Regions from separate parts of the Blautia sp. AM28-27 genome, predicted to be linked through region 2. Evidence: riboswitches for the same ligand, from Rfam matches in the RefSeq annotation. Region 2 holds a riboswitch; the other holds the start of a gene.

Region 1 (9,986 bases), on a different contig from region 2:
ATGATATTTTAAAGGCGGAGCTTGGCAGCAACGGCGAGGTACAGCTGAAGAATATTATCCGCACAATTCAGAAGGAACAGAATGCGATCATCCGCAATACGAAGGACCGGATTCTGGTAATTCAGGGAGCGGCGGGAAGCGGCAAGACATCGGTGGCGCTGCATCGGATTGCCTACCTTTTGTATCATGACAGACAGAATCTGAAGTCTTCGAATATTCTGATTTTATCGCCGAACGGGGTATTTTCGGATTATATTTCACATATTCTGCCGGAGCTCGGTGAGGAGAATATTCAGGAGATGAGTTTTGATCTCTTTGCTTACCGCAAATTACAGGACACGGCGGCGGACTGTGAGGACCGCTGTGATCAGATTGAGCGGGAGATGCGGGATCCAAAAGCCGCAGAACGGTTTGCTTTAAAACAGTCGCAGGCGTTTGTGGACCAGATGGAGGGATTTGCGCTGGAGCTTGAGGACGAGCTGATGAATTTCTCAGACGTTTCGTATAAGTCGTTTGTGAAGTCAGAATCGGAGATTATTACGCTGTTTTATGACAAGTTTGCGGATATTCCGCTGCTCTCGCGGATGGATGCGGTGGCGGAGACGTTTATTGACGAGATCGAGACGCTGCTGAACCGGGATCTGCCGGAGGAGGAGCGGATTCCGCTCATCGAAAAATTCCGGAAGATGTATGAGACGATGGATTTTTATGTTCTCTACAATCGTTTTCTGAAGAAAGAGGGATATCAGACGCTGCCGCGGCGGCCGTTGGAGAAGCGGAAACTGCGGTATGAGGATGTGTATCCGATTCTGTATCTGAAGTACCGCCTGTCGCGGCAGGCGGAGCGGTCGAATATTAAGCATCTGGTGATTGATGAAATGCAGGATTATTCGCTGCTCCAGTATCTGATTATCCGGCGGATGTTTTCCTGTAAGATGACGATTCTCGGCGACCGGGCGCAGACGATGGCGGATCAGCAGCAGGATGTACTGCAGTTTTTACCGGGGATTTTCGGGAAGGATCTGCGGCGGATTGAGATGCGGAAGAGTTACCGGAATACGGTGGAAATTGCGTCGTATGCGGCAAATCTCATTGGCGTGACGGATCTGGAGCTGTTTGAACGGCACGGAATGCCGGTGTTGGAACGGGATGTCACGGATCTTGAGGCGGCTCTGCGGGAGGCAGTGGATACGCTGCTTCCAGATGAGAAAACGTATGAGACGGCGGCGGTGATTGTACCGGATGAGAAGACGGCGGAACGGGCTTATTTAATTTTGCGGGGGATTCTGGCAGAAAAAGATTTTGACTGCGGGAAGCGGCTTTCTTGGCTGAACCGTGACAGCTCCAGTTTTAAGAAAGGACTGACGGTTACCACATTTTATCTGGCGAAAGGGCTGGAGTTTGATCAGGTGTTCTCTATTTTCCCGAAGGACGAGAAACGGGAGATAATGATGCAGGCGCAGTATATTGCAGCGACCAGGGCATTGCATGAGCTGAGAGTGTATCATATTTAAAAACAGGGAGATCCTCCGAAAAAATTCGATTGGATCTCCCTGTCATTTTTATTTTCGATCAGATATGATAGAATCCTGCGGACTGTGCCGGGATGGTGATGGTTCCGTCTTTGGATTCTGCTTTTCCTCCGATCGTGTAGAGGGCATCCTTCAGCTCTGCACTGTATGGGAAGGACTGCTCTTTGTCGGATGGGTTGATGATAACGAGGACTTTTTCACCCTCAGCCTCACGGACGTATGCCAGCGGATACTGGTTTTTCTCTGCATAAACGAACTCGATGGTTCCGCGGCTTAAGAGTGCTTTGCTGCTCTGGCGAATCTGGATGAGTTTTTTAACTTCGTGGTACAGGGAATCCGGATCGGCCATCTGTGCTTTGGCGGTCGGACGGTCTTTGCCCGGGTCCATGGTGATGTAGAGGTCACTGGCCGGTGCGCTGGAGAATCCTGCGTTGGTGCTGTCATCCCACTGCATCGGAGAACGGGAACCGGTGCGGTTGTATCCGCCCTCAACGGATTTCAGGCCTTCGACGTAGCGCATACCGATTTCATCACCGTAGTAGATGAACGGCGCACCTGGCATGGAAAGAAGGAAAGCGAAAGCAATTTTCAGCTCATCCCCCTGCAGACGGCGTGCCAGACGGTCCATATCATGGTTTCCGGACGGGATGCAGATCAGGCCTTTCTGTGCGGTCTTATTGTAGTTGGTTTTGTAGGTCTCTACAAACTCAGAGATATCTCCTTTTCCGCGTTTGGAGAAGAATGGCTCATCGCAGCGGAACAGATCGTTGTAATGGGACGGTCCAAAGTGAAGCAGGAAGTCCATGTGGAAGCCGCCCTGTAAGGATTTGTCCGGCTCGCCCCACTCGGATACCATGGCTGCATCCGGGAACTCGGCGTCGAGGAATTTCCGTACCTGCTGCCACAGGCGGATGGTTCCTTTGCCTTCCTGATCGTTCTTTACCAGAGAGCCCGCCATATCGACACGGAAGCCGTCGCAGCCCATGTTCAGCCAGAATCTCATGACATCTTCCATCGCTGCCAGCGTTGCCTGCGGTCCCTCATCATCAAAGGACTGCTGCCACGGTTTTTCCGGATCCGGCTGATAAAAGCCGTAGTTCAGGGCCGGCTGGTTGGAGAAGAAGTTGATGGCGCAGGCGCCGTCACGCTCGGAAATGCCGCGCAGGCTTCCCATTCCTTCCGGTGCTTCCCATACGTTATTGGTCCATACGTAGCGGTCTGTAAATTCATTGCGGTCTGCTTTCATGGATTCTTTGAACCATGGATGCTCAACAGATGTATGGCCCGGAACCAGGTCGAGCAGAACGTGCATGTCACGTTTGTGTGCCTCTTCGAAAACTCTCTTCAGATCCTCATTCGTTCCGTAGCGCGGTGCAACGCGGCAGTAATCTGCGACATCGTATCCTGCATCACCGAATGGGGACAGGAAGCACGGGTTGATCCAGATGGCGTTGCAGCCCAGTTCCTTGATGTAGTCTAATTTTTCGATGATACCCTGGAAATCTCCGATTCCGTCGGCGTTGGTGTCGTTGAAGGACTGCGGGTAAATCTCATAAAATACTGCGTTATCTAACCATTTTGACATTTTTTCTTTTCCTCTTTCGCTCTTATTTCTGCTGTATTTTCGTCGTTGCAGCAAGTGTTTCTATATGATATATTACTACTGTATCCGCTGAAATACCAGTAATTTCCTATTTCATTCTAATACTATTCTATGATTTTAGTTACAGTTCACTGGTACCCAGCGAACTGTAACCTTCGCAACCCTCATTTAAAGTTTTGCTTCGCAAAAGGAGGGCTGCTCACGCCTGAATCACTTTCTTACGCAGCGAAACAGCAAGTGTTTCACTGCTGAGTGAACATTAACTGATTTTATCCATGCCACGCTCTGCCATTCCCGGCATTTTACGGACATGCTTTTTGGAGGAGGATTTTATGATGCTTTCTGCTGCGAAAGAAAAACGCCAGCACGGCTCCATGCAGGTTCCCTACAGTTATTATGACTGCCGGATGCCCGACTATTTTCCCGGCGTACCGCTGCACTGGCACGGGGAGATGGAGCTGAATTATATCAAACGCGGAACGGGGTATTTTCAGTATGAGGACCGTCTGCTTACGGCGCATGCCGGTGATATTTTTCTGATTCAGCCGAACCTCGTACATGCCATTCTGCCCGCCGAGCAGGAGTCGATGTTTTATGATACGATTGTTTTCCACCAGAATATGCTGATCGGCGGGTATGACGACCGCAGCTACACGGAAATTCTGCAGCCGTTTTTCTCCGCCCGGCGCCGCATCCAGGCACCGATTTCACCCGAACATTCCGGTTATGCTGCACTTTCTGCATCCGTCCATCAGATTTTCCGCTGCATCCGTGAAAACTCTGCTGTCTCCGATCTTCTGCTGAAAAGTGAGCTGCTCCGCTTCTTCTATCTGCTCGCCGCATCGCCGGAACTCTGCACCGATCGTCCCGCCATGCCTGCGGCTGCTGAAAACCTGCGGCCTGTGCTCGCCTATATCCAGGAGCACTTCGCCGACCCGATTACCATAGAGGAACTTGCCAGGCTGTCGCATTTGAGCAAAAGCTATTTTATGAGCTGTTTTAAGCAGACCTTCGGACTCGGGGCCGTTGAATATCTGACACAGCTTCGGATCAAAGCCGCCTGCGAGGCGCTGCGCAGTACGACGCGGAGTGTGTCCGAAATCGCGTACGACAATGGTTTCCGCAACCTTTCCAACTTCAACCGGCAGTTCCGAAGCAAAGTGGGATGTACGCCGCAGATGTATCGGAAGGAATTTCAAAATTCATAAATTCAAAAAGGGATGCATCAAAATATGCATCCCGAAAATCTATCTCTGATCCTATTTTTATTCCGTAATCTCCGGTACCGACGGAACATCTTTATCTTCTTCCCGCCAGCTCCCAGAATGCGACAGCGCTCGCCGCAGCGACGTTCAGTGAATCCACACCGTGTGTCATCGGAATCAGCACGGTTGCATCTGTTTCAGCGATCGTATCACTTGCCAGTCCGTCACCCTCGGTTCCGAGCAGAATGGCGAGCTTTTCATGCGTTTTCAACGACGGATCATCCATCGGAACGGAGTCTTCTTTTAATGCCATCGCAACGGTATAAAATCCAAGTTCCTGCAGTGCAGCAATTCCCTGCTCCGGCCAGTAACTGCCGCCTGGCAGCACGGTCCATGGGACCTGGAAGACATTTCCCATGCTCACGCGGATGGCGCGGCGGTACAGCGGGTTGCTGCAGCCTGATGTGAGAAGCACGGCATCGATGCCAAGCGCGGCGGCAGAACGGAAAATCGCACCGACATTCGTCGGGTTCACGACATTTTCCAGAATCGCCACGCGGCGGGCATTCCGGCAGATTTCCTCCATAGCCGGAAGCGTGCGGCGGTGCATCGCGCAGAGCATGCCGCGCGTGAGGGCAAAGCCTGTGAGTTGTTCCAGCACCTTCGTCTCTGCTGTATAGACCGGCGCGTCCGGGCAGTGCGCAAAGAGTGCTTCGTTTGCGGCAAGCTCTGCGCTTCCGGCAAGGAACGAAACCGGTTCATATCCGGCATCCAGCGCACGCTCGATGACACGCGGACTCTCCGCAAGAAAAAGGCCTGGCTGCGGTTCATAATAGTGCAATAACTGCGGTTCTGAAAGACGCGCATACACGTCGAGCTCCGGCGCCGCAAAGTTTTCGATTTTTCTGATCTCTGACATAATATTGATTTCCTTTTGCGTTTTCTCTTTGTTTTCACTATGTTCTATTGTAGCAATCCCGCTCCCGTTTCGCAATCCATTCTTTTTCCCGCCGGTGCCGTTCCCCGCACCATTCGCCAAACCGTGCTTCCAGCACGCATCGAATTTTCTTGTTTATCTGTCTTTTTTAAAAATTTCTCAATTTCCTCTTGCCAAACGCCGCCAGAGACGTTATAATAATCGACGGTTCAAAATTAAAAACTGCAGAAAAGATTGGTATCAGATTGGAAACGGCACAAGTGCATTGCTTGGTTAACGAACAACACATGTGTCTTTTTTGCGCCCATTTTTCAAAATTGCAAAGAAAAGGAGAACAATCGATGCCAAAAACAAAATTTCAAAACGTTGTATTTACCCTCATGATGTCCTTTCTGATGGTCTATGCCATGATCTGCTACAACATTTCCATGAACATCGGCGGAATGACAAATCAGGTCTTTCTGATGGCGTTTCACGAGATGATAATCATGTGGCCGGCCGCTTTTATCCTCGAGTTTTTCCTCGTGGATCATCTGGCTCACAAATTAGCTTTTTGCATGGTAACACCGCAGGATCGTCCGATCGTAATCACGCTGGCAATTTCCATTATGATTATTGCTATTATGTGTCCGATTATGAGTTTTATTGCAACGCTGCTGTTTAAAAATGCCGGAAAGGAATTCGTTGCTGTCTGGCTCCAGACCACGTTTTTAAACTTCCCGGTTGCCTTCTTCTGGCAGCTCATGTACTGCGGACCCTTCATCCGTTTTCTGTTCCGCAAACTGTTTCCGGAAAAATAAGAAAAGATATCCACAAAGGCGAACCGCTTTTCCCCTCTCTTTCCACAATTTCTGTGGACAGACGGTGCAAAATGGTTCGCCTTCTGTGGATATCTTTTGTTTTCTTCCGGGATTACTCCTGCGGTACCGGATTGGATACGCTGACTACATGATCATACCAGGTTCCTTTTTTACCAATGATCGCAACATTGAAATCCTCGTCCAGTTTTTCTACCGGGATATCAAAGCCGTACACTTCATCTGTGGTTCCGTCAGAATACGTTACCTCATCTGTGGTCGGCTCGATCAGCTCTGCGCCGTCTGCCTGTGCTTCTTCTTTTGTTCCCACAAAGACATTGACAATGTTTTTGGATACCAGGCTGACGTGGATGGTCATTTTTCCGTCTTTTACCGTCAGGACACCCTTTCCTTCTTTTGCTTCATTGACATGGAACATATTGCTGTCTGTATTGAAGTCTGCCGTATACGTACCGTCTTCCAGCTCTGATGCGCTGCTTTCTCCTGCAGTCTCCGCTGCCGATGCGCTTTCTGCTGAAACATCTGATGTGGATGTACTGCTCTCTGCCTTAGATGCATCCTGTACAGAAGCGGAAGATGCGTCTGCCGCAGAAGACGCAGATACTGCAGATGCAGAAGATGACGCTGCATCCTTTCCGCCACATGCGCCGAGCATGGATACAGTCAGTGCTGCTCCAAGAAAAAGAACTGCCAATTTTTTTCTCATAATAAAATTCCTCCTTGTATCACCTTGAAGCGGATCTTTTTCATCCGCTCAACTTAAAATCCGACAGCACACTGAGTCTCTTCAGCCGTACTGCCGGATCTTATTTTACTCTATTTTACGTTCGGAATACAACCCCTAATTATTCAGCATCGTCCTGAACGCCGTTGCCGTCCATAGCTGCCTTGGTGTGCTGTACATACAGCTGCTCAACAGCATCAATTCTTCCAAGACCTTCGATCTGAGTGTTGATCTCATCGAATGCACCGGATGCCTCAAACTGGCTCTTCCAGGAATCCTCATCCTCGCCTGCCATATCGTTGTTTGCGTGGTCACCTGCAACAACCATCAGCGGACGAAGAATTACTTTCTTGTATCCGGCTGCTTTTACTGCCTCGATCACATTCTCGCAGGCGGTCTCTTCCGGCTCGCCCTCAACGGTTCCGATGAATACGTTTTTGTATCCAAGAGTATCCATCTGTGTCTGCATCTGGCTGTAAGTTACTTTTGCATTGTGGGAAGTACCATGTCCCATAAATACGAAAGCAGTGCCGTCCTCTGCTGCTGCATCCAGACTGTCATAATTTGCAGATTTTACTGCCTGTGCCGTGATTGCTTCTGCAACGGCCTGTTTGTCCTCGTTGATTACGGTAGCGTCACTTCCAACCTCGCCAAGCAGCGGCTCTGCGATGGTTACGGACTCAAATTTATCTTTATAGCTATCTACTGCTTCTTTCAGCTCGTCGTACTCTGCGCCGTGCATCAGATGAGTCGGCTGAATAATCAGTTTTTTCACGCCATTGCTTACAGCTCTTTCCAGTGCCTGATCTACGTTGTCGATCTTCTCGTCATCGCGGGCCTGTACATGGTTGATGATGATCTGTGCAGTGAAGGCACGTCTTACGGACCAGTCCGGATATGCAGCCTGCAGAGCTTTCTCAACGCCTCCGATATCCTCAGCACGGCTGTCGTTGAAGGAAGTACCAAAGCTTACAACCAGAAGCTCATTCTCGCCGATCTCGTCTCCGTTTAACGGATCATCCTTGGAAGCATCCCCTGTGTCTCTTCCGAAGTAATCCGGATCTGCGTTCTCACCTTCTACGAGTTCTTTCTGTGCGTCTGTCAGGGCATCCCATGCCTCTTTTGCTTCTTTGCACTGCTCGTCGGTGTTATCATTTCTTTCCTGTACATAAATTGCGTCAATCAAAGCTGCCACTTTATCTGCTGCCTCCTGGTCTGCATCTGCGGATACCTCTTCAGATGCAGAAGATGCGCTTACGCTGCTGCTTGCTGCTGTGGTGTCTTCCTCAGATGCGGAAGATGCACTTACGCTGCTTGTTGCTGTGCTGCTTGCGCTGCTGCTGGATGCGTTGCTGCTTCCGCATGCGCCGAGCATAGATGTTACCATAGCTGCTGAAATTAAAGCGACTACAAGTTTCTTTTTCATTTTTGTTTTCCTCCCATTTGCTGGTATCTTTGCAACAACCAATATCGGGGACGTTTTACATTTCAAACTATGAGAAACACGCTCCGCGAGTTTCTCAAGTTATCGCGGCAGTCGCTAAGGTCTCGTGCAAGCACGGACTTTGGCTCGTTGCCCGCGTAAATAGAAAGAAGCCCTTTCGTTTTTCAACGAGGGGCTTCCAGTATTTTCATCACAAAGAAAACCATCTCACCCGCTGTGGGGCAAATGTCCGCTTTCCTGTTTTGTACTGCCAGTTCCTCGTGGCACGAACGTAACGTTCCTGTACTGCGAAAGGCAGGTCTCCCGGCTCATTGCTTCAGGATTTGACTCCAGCGCATCGGTCTCCTTCCCGGTTTCCCAGTGGATCATTCCCCTGCTTGCAAAATACGGTGACGAGTTCGTGCAGGATTCACACCTGCTTCCCTTTTCACCGGACACGCATGTCCGACACCTTACACATCGATATTTAATTGTTTTTTCTTTAACGACTGTTAGTGTAGCACATCGTCTTTTCTCTGTCAAGTGCTGTAAAATCAGGAAATCCGGCCATTTTCCATTTCATATACCACATCCGCGACGTTCATCGTGGACACTCTGTGCGATACGAGCACAATGGTTTTCTCTTCTGCCGATTCTTTCAGGGATTTCAGAATAATTCCTTCATTTAAGGAATCAAGATTCGATGTCGGCTCGTCCAGCAGGATCATGGATGCGTCATGCAGGAATGCCCGCGCGATACCGATCCGCTGTTTTTCTCCGCCGGACAGCGTATCGCCGAGTTCTCCGACTTCGGTGTCGTAGCCGTTTGGCAGTGTCATGATGAAATCATGTATGGACGCCTTCTTCGCCGCCTCCATAATTTCTTCCCGCGTCGCGCCGGGTTTTGCAATAGCGATGTTGTTCGCAATCGAATCGTGGAACAGATGTGTCTCCTGCGTCACATAGCTTTCCATATCGCGCAGATACTTCGTCGGGATTTCGCGGACATCGGCTCCGTCCACGGAAACGCGCCCCGTCTGGACATCCCAGAAGCGCATCAGAAGTTTTAAGATCGTCGATTTTCCGGAACCGCTCGCGCCGTGGATGCCGGTGATTTTTCCCGGTTCCAGTTTCAGCGAATACTGATCCAGAATCGTCTCGTCTTCGTAGGCAAACGTTACATTCTGCGCCTCGGCTCCTGCAAATGCGTGGTCACCGCCGGATGCCGCATCTCCCGGAATTTCTTCCACCAGCGGCGCTTCCTCGAGAAGGGAAAGCACACGCTCGCCGCTTGCCAGCGTCTGATTCAGGTTATTCGACAGGCTGGACAGCGCCACGACCGGGCCGAAGGAACCCATCATCGCGATTGTGCAGGTCAGGACTCCCTCAAATCCGATCCCGCCTTTCGTGTAAAGATAGATCGTCAGTGCCAGCATGCCGAACGATGCCAGAAGAATCACCATGTTGGTGACAGACCGCTGGGAGCCTTCCATGCGGCTTAAGTTTTCCTGCACAGAAGTCAGTTCTTTCGACCGCCCTGACATCTGCTCTTTCCGTTTTTCGCCCTGTCCGTACTGAATCGTCTCGTCGAGGCCACGCAGGGAATCCAGCACGAAGCTGTTCAGCTCGCCAAAGCCTGTCCGGAACTCCATTCCTTTCTGGCTTCCGCGCTTTCCGTTCCACATCGGGATCACAACGCCGACCGTCAGATACGCCGCAAGTGCAAGCAGCCCTGCCAGAACAT
Region 2 (9,986 bases):
AGTCTTGTCTTCGTCTGCTTTCTCATCCGTTGTCTTATCGTCTTTATCGTCCTTCTGATCCTCAGCTTTGGTATCTGCGGTCTCGTCGGCTGCATCAGCATCTTCCTCATCTTTTGCATTTCCCGGAAGGAACTCAGACGGAAGAATTGCAAAATCGATTTCGTCTTTTACCAGAGCTTTGTAGTCCAGATCATCGAATGCTCCGTCGAAGGAGATTTTTTTGTTTTCCATTGCTTTTGCAATGTTTTCGATCTGGCAGTCTTTCTGCTCCATGCCGACTGCTTTGATGCTCTCTGCTGCGTCTAACTGCTCATCGAGAAGTTTCAGGGCATCCTCAGATGCTACGTATGTTTTCTCAACCGGAAGCTGGATCACGATCATATCTTTGTCCAGTCCTGCCGGAATCTCAACATCTTTCGGAACGATCAGATATTTGACAACATTGCCTTCGTACAGCTCTTTTGTCTTTTCGGTCAGATCTTTCGCTTTCTCAGTGCTGGTTTTTTTGGAATCGGATGCTGCTGCCGCTTCTTCCTCGTCGGTTGCTGCTGCGGTATTCTCTGCTGCTGCGGTATCGGTATCTTCTGCTTTCTTGTCGTCCTCGGTCCGTTTCTCCGGATCACGCTCGGTATCTTTTGTCATATCGATCTCCAGCAGGGTGATGCCTTCGTCGTAATGATACATCTTGAAGTACTCTGCGTAAGCAAGTTTTGTCTCTGCTTTGTATTCCAGTCCCATGATCTCTGGAGCGGTGGTATCCAGCTTGGAGTTATCGGTGCTGATCGTGGAGGTTGTTCCGTCTGCTTTTACAAATCCTGTGCTGAAAGAAGTGCTGCCGCCCTTCTTTGCTGCTGCCAGGGAGATGAAGATGTTGTAGGAAATCTCATGGGCAACGGACATTCTGGTGGTCATACCGATAATGGTATTGTTCTTGTTCAGCTCAACCGGAATGGTGAAGATGCTGCTTCCGCCGCTGACATTTGCCATGTATTTATTTCCGTTTGCTTTTACATATCCGTAGTACGGACTGCTGAATGCGATCGTTGCATAAGCCTGTCCGTTCGTTACAGTAATCTTGCTGCAGGAGATGGTTACCTTTCCGGATCCGCCGGAGAAGGAGAATCCGTCTGGTGTGTAAACGCCGTCTGCCAGTGTGGTTGCACTGTCTACTTTGGATGTGCCGCCGCTTAAGTCAGACTCATATTTGGATTCCTGCTCCGGTTTGGTATCGGCCGGTTTCTGGGTCGGTGCCGGAGTCGGGGTGCTGGTGGGTTTTACAACCGGTGTCTCAGATGGAGATACGGTTGGGGTATTGGTCGGAACGAGGGTTGGTTTCGGAGTATCGCCCTTGTTGTCATCCGACGGAAGGTCTCCGGTCTTTTTCAGGCTGGAAGATGCAATCGTGATGGCTCTGTCGTACCATTTGCCGCTCTTTACTGCATGAGCTGCTACAGCAAGTTCCTGATCCAGTGCTTCTACCGGGATTTCAAACTGCATTCCTGTTTTGGTTTCACCGTCTAAGGTGTAGTCCACTTTTCCGGTGGAAGCGATCCATGCGCCGCTCTCTGCTGCCGCATCTTTTCCGGTTCCCATATACAGATAATCATAGCCGCTTCCGCTTAAGGTGATAACTGCTGTCATTTTTCCGTTTTTCGCGGTCAGTTTTACGCCGACTACCTTGAACATTGCTGCATTAGTTGTTGCCTCTGCACTGTAAATACCATCTGCTACTTTATTGGTCTCATCTGCCGGAAGATCTGCGGTCTTTTTCAGACTGGAAGATGCAATAGTAATGGTTCTTGCATACCATTTATCCCGTTTTGCAGAATGGGAAGAAACAACAAGTGCCTGATCGAGTGCTGCTACCGGAATATCATACTGCATTCCTGTTTTCGTCTCGCCGTCTGCTGTTGTGTAATCAACGGTGCCGACACCTGCAATCCATGCACTCTTGTCTGCGGCAGCTGCCTCTTCCGGTGTTCCCATGTACAGATAATCGTAGGCAACACCACTTAACGTGATGCGTGCTTTCATGTCGCCGTCTTTTACGGTCAGCTCTACGCCGACTACTTTGAACATAGCTGCGCCGGTCTCCGCGGTTCCGCTGTAGATACCGTTTTCTACTTTCGCCGGTTCCGGAGTTGGAGTTGCGGTTGGAACCGGAGTCTCACTCGGAGTCGGGGTTGCAGTCGGGACCGGAGTCTCGGTCGGCTCCGGTATCGGAGTTACTTCCGGTGTTTTACTTCCCGGAACTGCAAGATAAAGCTGCTGTTTGGTGTACCAGGTTCCGTCTTTCTTTCCAAGAACGATCGGAACGGTTGTGCCGGCTTTGTCCGCATCTACTTCAAATGTAAAGGAATAACCGCCGTTTGCTTCCTGCATTCCCTGGATAGCCGGTGTTTTTGCAAGGTCATCGTTCTTTCCAAGATACAGTTTATCAAATGATACGTTGTTTGTTTTCAGTGTAAGAACGAGTTTATCACCCTTGTTGATCATTGTTGCCTCGGAGATGACGAACATTTTGAATACGCTGCCGTCCTCTTTGGTAACCGGTGCTTCTACACTGGCTGGCTTATTCGAGGAATCCTCACCTGGATTTTCGCTTGGAGTCTCGGTTGGTTCCGGTGTTACCGTCGGGATTGCATCGGTGCTGTGGATCGTAACGGTTTTATCAGCCCATGTTTTTTTCTTGGCTGAGCGAACGGCAACATCCATCTGTTTGTCAAGCTCTTCCACCGGAATTTCAAAACGATATCCGGTCTTTTCTGCACCGGTCTTCGTATCCGTATAGGTTTCGCTTCCTGTCGGAGCAATCCAGCTCTTTTCATCTGCTGCGGCAGCTTCTGCTGCTGTTCCCGTATACAGGTAATCATAGCCGGTTCCACTCAGCAGAATGGATGCTTTCAGTTTTCCATCTTTTACGATGAGTCTGGAAGAAATCACACGGAACATGCTTCCGGTTGCTTCTGCAGAAGTCTCATACTCACCATCTGCCGGTTTTGCTGCTTCCGCTGCTTTTGTTTCTTTCTTCTCGGCTGTATTGGATGCCTCATTTTGGGTTGTTTCTTTTACTTCCGTTTTCGGCTGTTCTGCCGCCGGACTGGTATTCTCTTTTACAGCATCTTTGGTTTCTTCTTTTGCCGGTGTTTCTTTTCCAGCATCTTGGGAAGTCTCATCTGCTGCTTCCGGCTCTTTTTCTGTGGTATCGGCAGTCTCTTCACCGTCTTTTGCAGTGTCCTCTGCAGTATCTTCCGAAGCATCCTCATCTGCGGATGGTGTCTCGGTCTCGTCAGATCCTGCCGGTGTCTGATCCTCTGCAGGCGCGGCCGGTGTTTCCGTCGGCTCTTCTGCCGGAGTCTCTGCAGTGCTTTCACTGCTCTCGGTTTCTGCCGGTGTTGTTTCCGGTTCTGCCGTCTCTGCTGTTTCTTCGCTCTGCGGCGCTTCCTCTGCGGCTGCGCTGCTTTCTGTCTGTGCTGCTTTTTCCTGCGTATCTGCTAATACGCTGGCAGTCGGGCTCATGATCATGGACGCCGACAGCAGCAGTGCCAGAAATTTGCTTGAATTTCCTTTCATAACTTCTCCTTTTCTTCGGATCTCCTTCGCGCATCTGCTCCGGATTCCGTCTGACTTTTTCAGGCAGCTGGGCGGTGCCTGTCCCCGTCAATGATGTCTCCCTGCAAGTAATCTTGTTTTTGAGGACACATTTTTTCTGCGAAAAGACAAACAGACATCTGCTTTTTCTGCAAAAGAGTTTCTCCACCGGAGCTCTTTTTCGGACGCATGGCGACAAAAAAGCAGATGTCCGATTTTACTTCGTACATCTTTCCATGAATATATATGCTTTTATCGGAAGCGATTCACTAACCTTTCCAGCAGGTTTCCTGACTCGCAGATCTTCACGGCAGCCGCGCCTTCTCATGCGTTTCGCACAATGGCATTTCTGCAGCTAACACTCCCTGCTTACAGTGACCGGATCGCTCAGGATTTCCACCTGATTCCCTTTTACCTTCGCGGATTCTTTTTCAAATCCGTTCCGCACTGAAAAGTCCCTTATTTCATTCGTTACTGATTATAGCAAAGCCGTTTTGGAAAGTCAAATGAAAGGCCACGGAAAAAGCGCATAAAATCAGCATTTTTTACATACTTTATGATAACTGTCCGCACCGGAGCCTATTCTATGAAACCAGCTTCTCTGCACCGCCGCATCCTGTTCCCTCTGCTTCTGTGCGGCGGACTTCTTTTCGCCCTGCTGTTCTGGTATTTTTCCCCGTTCTTTTCCCCTGGTGAGAACCGCCGGTTTTCCGCGTATGTGGAGGAACGGTTCCACTCCGAGGTAACCTCTTCTGCCATCACGCTCCACTATACCCTCGCCGATCCGGCTTCCCGCGGAATTGCCCCCGGCACTGCCTCGTTCGGCACGGTTTCCATCCCTGACCGCACCTCGTATGATGCCCTGCTGCAGAGTGTGGAAACAACGCTCACATCCTTTCATCGAAACCGCCTCTCCGCGGAAAATCAGATCACGCTCGATCTTCTGCTCTACGAGCTGAACTGCGAGAAAATGCCGGGCAGCACCAGCCTTCTTGCGGAACCGCTCGGTCCGTCGCTCGGGATTCAGGCACAGCTTCCCATTCTGCTCGCGGAGTACCCGTTCCGCACACAGCAGGATATCGCCGACTACCTCCATCTTCTGCAGGATCTCCCGCGCTATTTCTCCGATCTCATCGCACTCGAGCAGGAAAAATCCCGGCAGGGCGTGTTTCAGAATGACCTTGCGGTCGATGGCATTATCCGCCAGTGCAGTGCTTTTCTCGCCGACGCGGATACACCGGAAAGCCATCTGCTCCACACCGTTTTTCAGAATAAACTGCAGGCGTCTTCACTGTTTTCTGAGGCGGAAAGGAATCTCTGTCTGCAGACGCATGAAAAACTCCTTATCTCCTGTGTTTTTCCCGCCTACCGCTCTCTTTCCGATGCTCTTTCTTCACTCCGCGGCAAAGGAACACAGAACGCCGGCGGTCTTTCCCGGCAGGAAGGCGGACTTTCCTACTATGCGTATCTTCTCCGCAGCCGCGTCGGTGTTGACGCTTCACCAGAGGAGCTGACCCGCCTTTTAACACAGCAGCTTGCGGACCAGTGTGCCGAAATGCAGATCATTCTCGATCAGAATCCGTCGCTCTCCCTCTCCGAGCAGGCGCTCGTGCTGCCGTTCTCCACGCCGGAGGAAATGCTTGCCGATCTGCAGAATGCCGTTTCTGAAGATTTTCCCGTTCTTTCGGGTATCGCATACGAAGTAAAGACCGTGGATGACTCCCTCAAGGATTTTTTAAGCCCCGCCTTTTATCTCACACCGCCCGCCGATGTCAATTCACCCAACTCCATTTACCTGAATCCCGCGGATGAAATGACCGGCATCGAGCTGTATTCCACACTTGCCCACGAGGGCTTTCCCGGCCATCTGTACCAGACCGTCTCGTTCTCGCGCTCCGACCCGCTTCTGATCCGCCATCTCTACGCGCCGTCGGGTTATGTGGAAGGATGGGCAACCTACGTTGAATCATATGCCTGCCGCTACGCCGCACGTAATCTCGATGCAAACACGCAGGCGCTCTGCCGTCTCTGGTATCTGAACCGCTCGGTGCATCTTATCCTCTGCTCGCTGCTGGATCTCGGAATCCACAGCCAGGGATGGCTCCTCGCGGATGCGTCAGCCTTTCTGGCGCAGTTCGGCATCACGGATGCGTCGGCCGCTGCCTCTTTATATCAGTATATTCTCGAGACACCGGCGAACTATCTGAAATACTGTGTCGGATCGCTCTCGTTTTCGCAGCTCCTCTCGGAAGTGCAGAAACAGGAAGGTGACTCATTCTCATTGATCGGTTTCCATGAAAAACTGCTCCGTCTCGGGCCTCTGCCGTTTCCGCTCGTAGAAAAATATCTGTAAACGGTTCGCCCTGCTGAAAAAAAGATCCCACAGACTTTCTTCTATAAATAATAGAAAGTTCTGTGAGATCTTTTTCATTTTCAAAATTCTTTAACCTAAATTGTAAAGAGATGGATCTGTCGGCCGCTGCGGATCAATAACAGAGGCAGAATCAAACAGATCGCTTGTTCTATCCTCGCCGCCTCCGTAGAGGTTCTGGTACAGACGGTATCCATCCAGGTTTCTTCGTCCCATACGCAGGTAATTGTCTCTTACCTGAACGAAATACTGGGAGGAATCTACGTTGCAGTAGATGTTGAAGCCCTGACTCTTTAAGTAAGCAAACTTCTCATTGTCCATCGTGTAATCGTGCCAGTCGGAAAGATCCTGTCCATGTGCAAAGATGATGATATCGCTTCCGCCGATGAGCGGTGCAACATACGTCAGCCATTTCTCGGTATCCGCCTGGATCGTCTCGATCGGTTTGTCGCCGACACGGATATGGCCCCAGGTATGGCTTGCGAATGTCCAGCCGTCTGCTTTGATCGCATCGGCTACTTTTTTCGCCTCCTCGCACTCTTTATCCCAGTCGAAATCCGGGTGTGCATCAAGCCATGCTACCTGATCATCCGTCAGATCTTCTCTTGTCTTGTAATCACCGTCGGTGCGGTATCCGAGGATTCCGTCGTAGCCGGTCAGTGCTACGGTTCCGCGCGCATTATGGTATACGGCATCCGGATGCGCTTCGATAAACTGATCCATCAGCGGGATGCAGTCGTAAGCACCGGTCACAACAGTTCCGTCATCCTGAATGTATTCGCAGGTCGGTTTTCCGTCGTCGCCGACTACCATCTTGCTGGCAATGCCGCGTCCGTCGTAAGAGTGGTAATAGGAAAGGTCATCCAGAGAAAGAACGAATGCTTTCTTGCCCTCCGGCAGGTAAATGTCCCCTTCCTCGTAATGAACGGTTCCGTCATCATCTACGGTCTTTTTCACGAGATCGTTGATCGAAACCATGACATATCCTCTGTCGTACATCTGCTGGGTGATCGCGTTGAACTCATCCACGGTGGTCATCCACTGGCAGAAGCCTGCGGTCTGTGCGTTGTCCTGATAGAAAGCTTTCTGCGGATCGACTACAAGAGAATGATAGAAAATGTGGGTTACTTCGTTGACGTTGACGCGCACACAGGCATCTCTCGTGCTGGTGTACTCTGCTACTTTTGTGATGATATCCGCGTCGGTCGCTGCGCCCTCTACGCTCTGGAGCTTTTCAATGGCTCCATCGTAATCGTATGTCTGCGCAAGTGCATCGGCTTCCGCCATAATCTGTGCTTTCGTTGTCGGCGCTTCAGCACTTCCCGTGCTGTCCGACGATACGGAACCGTCCACCTCTGCTGTTTTCTGATCCTCTTTTTCCTGTGCTTTCTGCTGGATTTTTTCTGTTCCTCCGGCCAAAGCCCAGATTCCAATGCCGAAGATGACAAGCAGAACACATAGAATTCCTGTTTTGATCATCAGCGCACGCTTCCGCTTTCTTCTTCGGAGCTCCTTTTTACTGATGTTTTTTTTCTCACTCATTTTTCCTTCCTCCCAAAACAGCTTTTGCTTTTCTGGCAAATATTACAGTTTTACCGGACTGACAGAAATTCAGCCCGGACTCTGCTCTTTCTATTTTAGCTCAAAATACCGGTTCTGTCGAGTAGGTTTCCGGCAGGTTAAGAGAAATGTAAGAAAACCGGTAACGCTCTTTCTTTTATGCGCGCTGGCCGTGTGCCTCATACATGAGAACGGCGGATGCAATCGCTGCGTTTAACGATTCCACTTTTCCTTCCATCGGAATACGGATCAGGCACTCGGCGGCCTCTGCCATTGCATCAGTCAGGCCGTTTCCCTCATTTCCGATCAGGAATGCCGTTCCTTTTGTGTAATCCTCCTCGCGGTAGGAATGCACGCCGTGCAGATGTGCCGCGTACGTACAGATCTTCCGCGCTTTTAAGCCTTTTACAAATCCGACCGCATCGTCGACGATCAGAAACGGCATACGGTAGATCGAGCCCATCGTCGAGCGGATCGTTTTCGGATTGAAGATATCCGCGGTACCGCGGCTCATGATGATGCCGGTGACTCCTGCGCCCTCTGCGGTGCGGATGATTGTTCCGACATTTCCAGGGTCCTGCAGATCCTCAAGTACCATCAGAAGCGGTGTCTTTCCGTTGTCCATCACCTCCTCTTCGGTGTAGTGCGGCATACGGATCACACTTAAAACACCCTGCGGCGTCTTCGTGTCGCACATGGACTGGAACACGCGGTCGTCCACTACTTCGTATTCTGTCCCGTCGGACGGTATTTCATGCATTTTGCTGCCGCTCTCAGACACATATACTTTTTTCAGCCATTCCCGCGGCGCTTCCTGGAACATTTTCCAGCCCTCCGCCACGAAAACGTCCTGCTCCCGGCGTTCTTTTGCTTTTTTGTTCAGCGCAATAATGTTTTTTACCTGTGCATTGCTGCTGCTTGTAATCATGAATGGTCCCCTCATTTCCTGTTTTTCATCAATTTGGCAAGTTCTTTGTTTTCGCCGATCAGAATCAGCACTTCCTCTGCGCGGAGCAGCGTCTTCGGATTGACCGTGACACGGATGTCTTCCCCGTCCTTGACGGCGATTACGTTGATACTGTATTTCTTCCGCAGATCCAGCTCCTCGAGGTTATGCCCCGTCCACTCTTCCGGCACGGGAAGCTCTACCATGGAGAACGAATCCGACAGCATGAAGAAGTCCTGGAAGCCGCCGGAAATCAGGCTTTTTCCGAGGCGGATGCCCGTCTCACTCTCCGCCATCACGACGCGGTCCGCGCCGACTTTTTTCAAAATATTGGCATGCATCTGGCTCATGCCCTTTGCGATGACGAGCGGCACGCCCGCCTCTTTTGCCTGCAGGGTGGCGAGGATGCTCGACTCCATATTTTCAGAGATGCCGACGATCACGACATCCATGTTGCTGATGCCAAGCGATGCAAAAACACGGCTGTCGGTGATGTCCGCGCGCGCCGCATATGTGACGAGATCGGCGATCTCCTGTACCAGCTCCGGGTCTTTATCGACCGCGAGCACTTCTTTTCCTGCCTGCGCCAGCGTCGTCGCCACGGCGAAGCCGAATTTTCCAAGTCCGATGACTGCGTATTGTTTACTCATGTTTTTTCTCCTCTTTTATCCAATCAGCACCCTCTGTTCCGGGCGCTGGATATCCACATCTTTTCTTCCGCTTCTCCGCCGCAGTGCAATGGCCAGCGTAACCGGTCCAAGACGTCCCATGAACATGACCAGAATTACGATGATTTTTCCCGCCGCCGGAAGTGTCGGCGTAAGCGACCGCGTCAGTCCCACGGTTGCCACAGCGGAAACGATCTCATACAGGCAGTCCAGCAGAGGACTTCCGGTGACAGAGATCAGAAGCACCGTCGCGGTGAATGCCATCGTCAGTGCGAAGAAGAAAATAACGACCGCGGTGCGGATGTTTTCTTCCATGACCTTCCGTCCCCAGACCACGGTGTCGGAATCGCCGCGGATGTAGGATGCGACGACCACGAGCAGAATCGCAACAGTCGTCGTCTTGACACCGCCCGCCGTTCCCATCGGAGAGCCGCCGATGAACATGAGGATCATACTTACCATCGCGGAGCCGTCCGAGAAGTTTGCCTGCGGGATCGTCTCAAAGCCGGCAGTTCGCGTCGTCACGGACTGGAAGAAGGCCGCCATAGCCTTCTGCGCCGGTTTTAAGCTGCCAAGCGAGGATGCGTTGTTCCAGTCCAGCGCGAGGATCAGAAGCGCCCCGCCGAACAGAAGAATGACGGTTGTCGTCAGAACCAGTTTGGTGTGGAGCGTGAAGCCGCGCACGAAGTTTTTCCGGGTCCGTTTTCCTTTTACAAGATCCTGCACGCGCTCCAGCACTTCCCACCAGACCGGAAAGCCAAGGCCGCTTAAGAAAATCAGGCCCATCGTCGTAAAGTTGATGAGAGGGTTCGTCACAAACGGGGCGAACGAGGATTCCCCGACGAGGTCA

Evidence for each region. A riboswitch is a leader RNA that binds a small molecule or an ion and turns the genes downstream of it on or off. The one in region 2 is predicted to bind cobalamin.
Region 1: it holds a riboswitch for cobalamin, as region 2 does, so the genes downstream of both, DW743_RS06645 (sirohydrochlorin cobaltochelatase) here and DW743_RS14575 (hypothetical protein) in region 2, are expected to answer to the same signal.

What each region holds. Positions count from the first base shown of each region.
Region 1 covers NZ_QUJK01000003.1:63,108-73,093, reverse strand. The annotation lists gene DW743_RS06675 (HelD family protein) at 1-1,514, shown strand, start outside; gene DW743_RS06670 (alpha-amylase family glycosyl hydrolase) at 1,573-3,117, opposite strand; gene DW743_RS06665 (AraC family transcriptional regulator) at 3,468-4,343, shown strand; gene DW743_RS06660 (TrmH family RNA methyltransferase) at 4,435-5,259, opposite strand; gene DW743_RS06655 (DUF2798 domain-containing protein) at 5,619-6,077, shown strand; gene DW743_RS06650 (hypothetical protein) at 6,190-6,801, opposite strand; gene DW743_RS06645 (sirohydrochlorin cobaltochelatase) at 6,941-8,245, opposite strand; cobalamin riboswitch at 8,540-8,733, opposite strand; gene DW743_RS06640 (amino acid ABC transporter ATP-binding/permease protein) at 8,797-9,986, opposite strand, start outside.
Region 2 covers NZ_QUJK01000015.1:46,082-56,067, forward strand. The annotation lists gene DW743_RS14575 (hypothetical protein) at 1-3,573, opposite strand, end outside; cobalamin riboswitch at 3,855-4,058, opposite strand; gene DW743_RS14585 (DUF885 domain-containing protein) at 4,178-5,944, shown strand; gene DW743_RS14590 (hypothetical protein) at 6,035-7,504, opposite strand; gene DW743_RS14595 (TrmH family RNA methyltransferase) at 7,680-8,450, opposite strand; gene DW743_RS14600 (potassium channel family protein) at 8,462-9,118, opposite strand; gene DW743_RS14605 (TrkH family potassium uptake protein) at 9,134-9,986, opposite strand, start outside.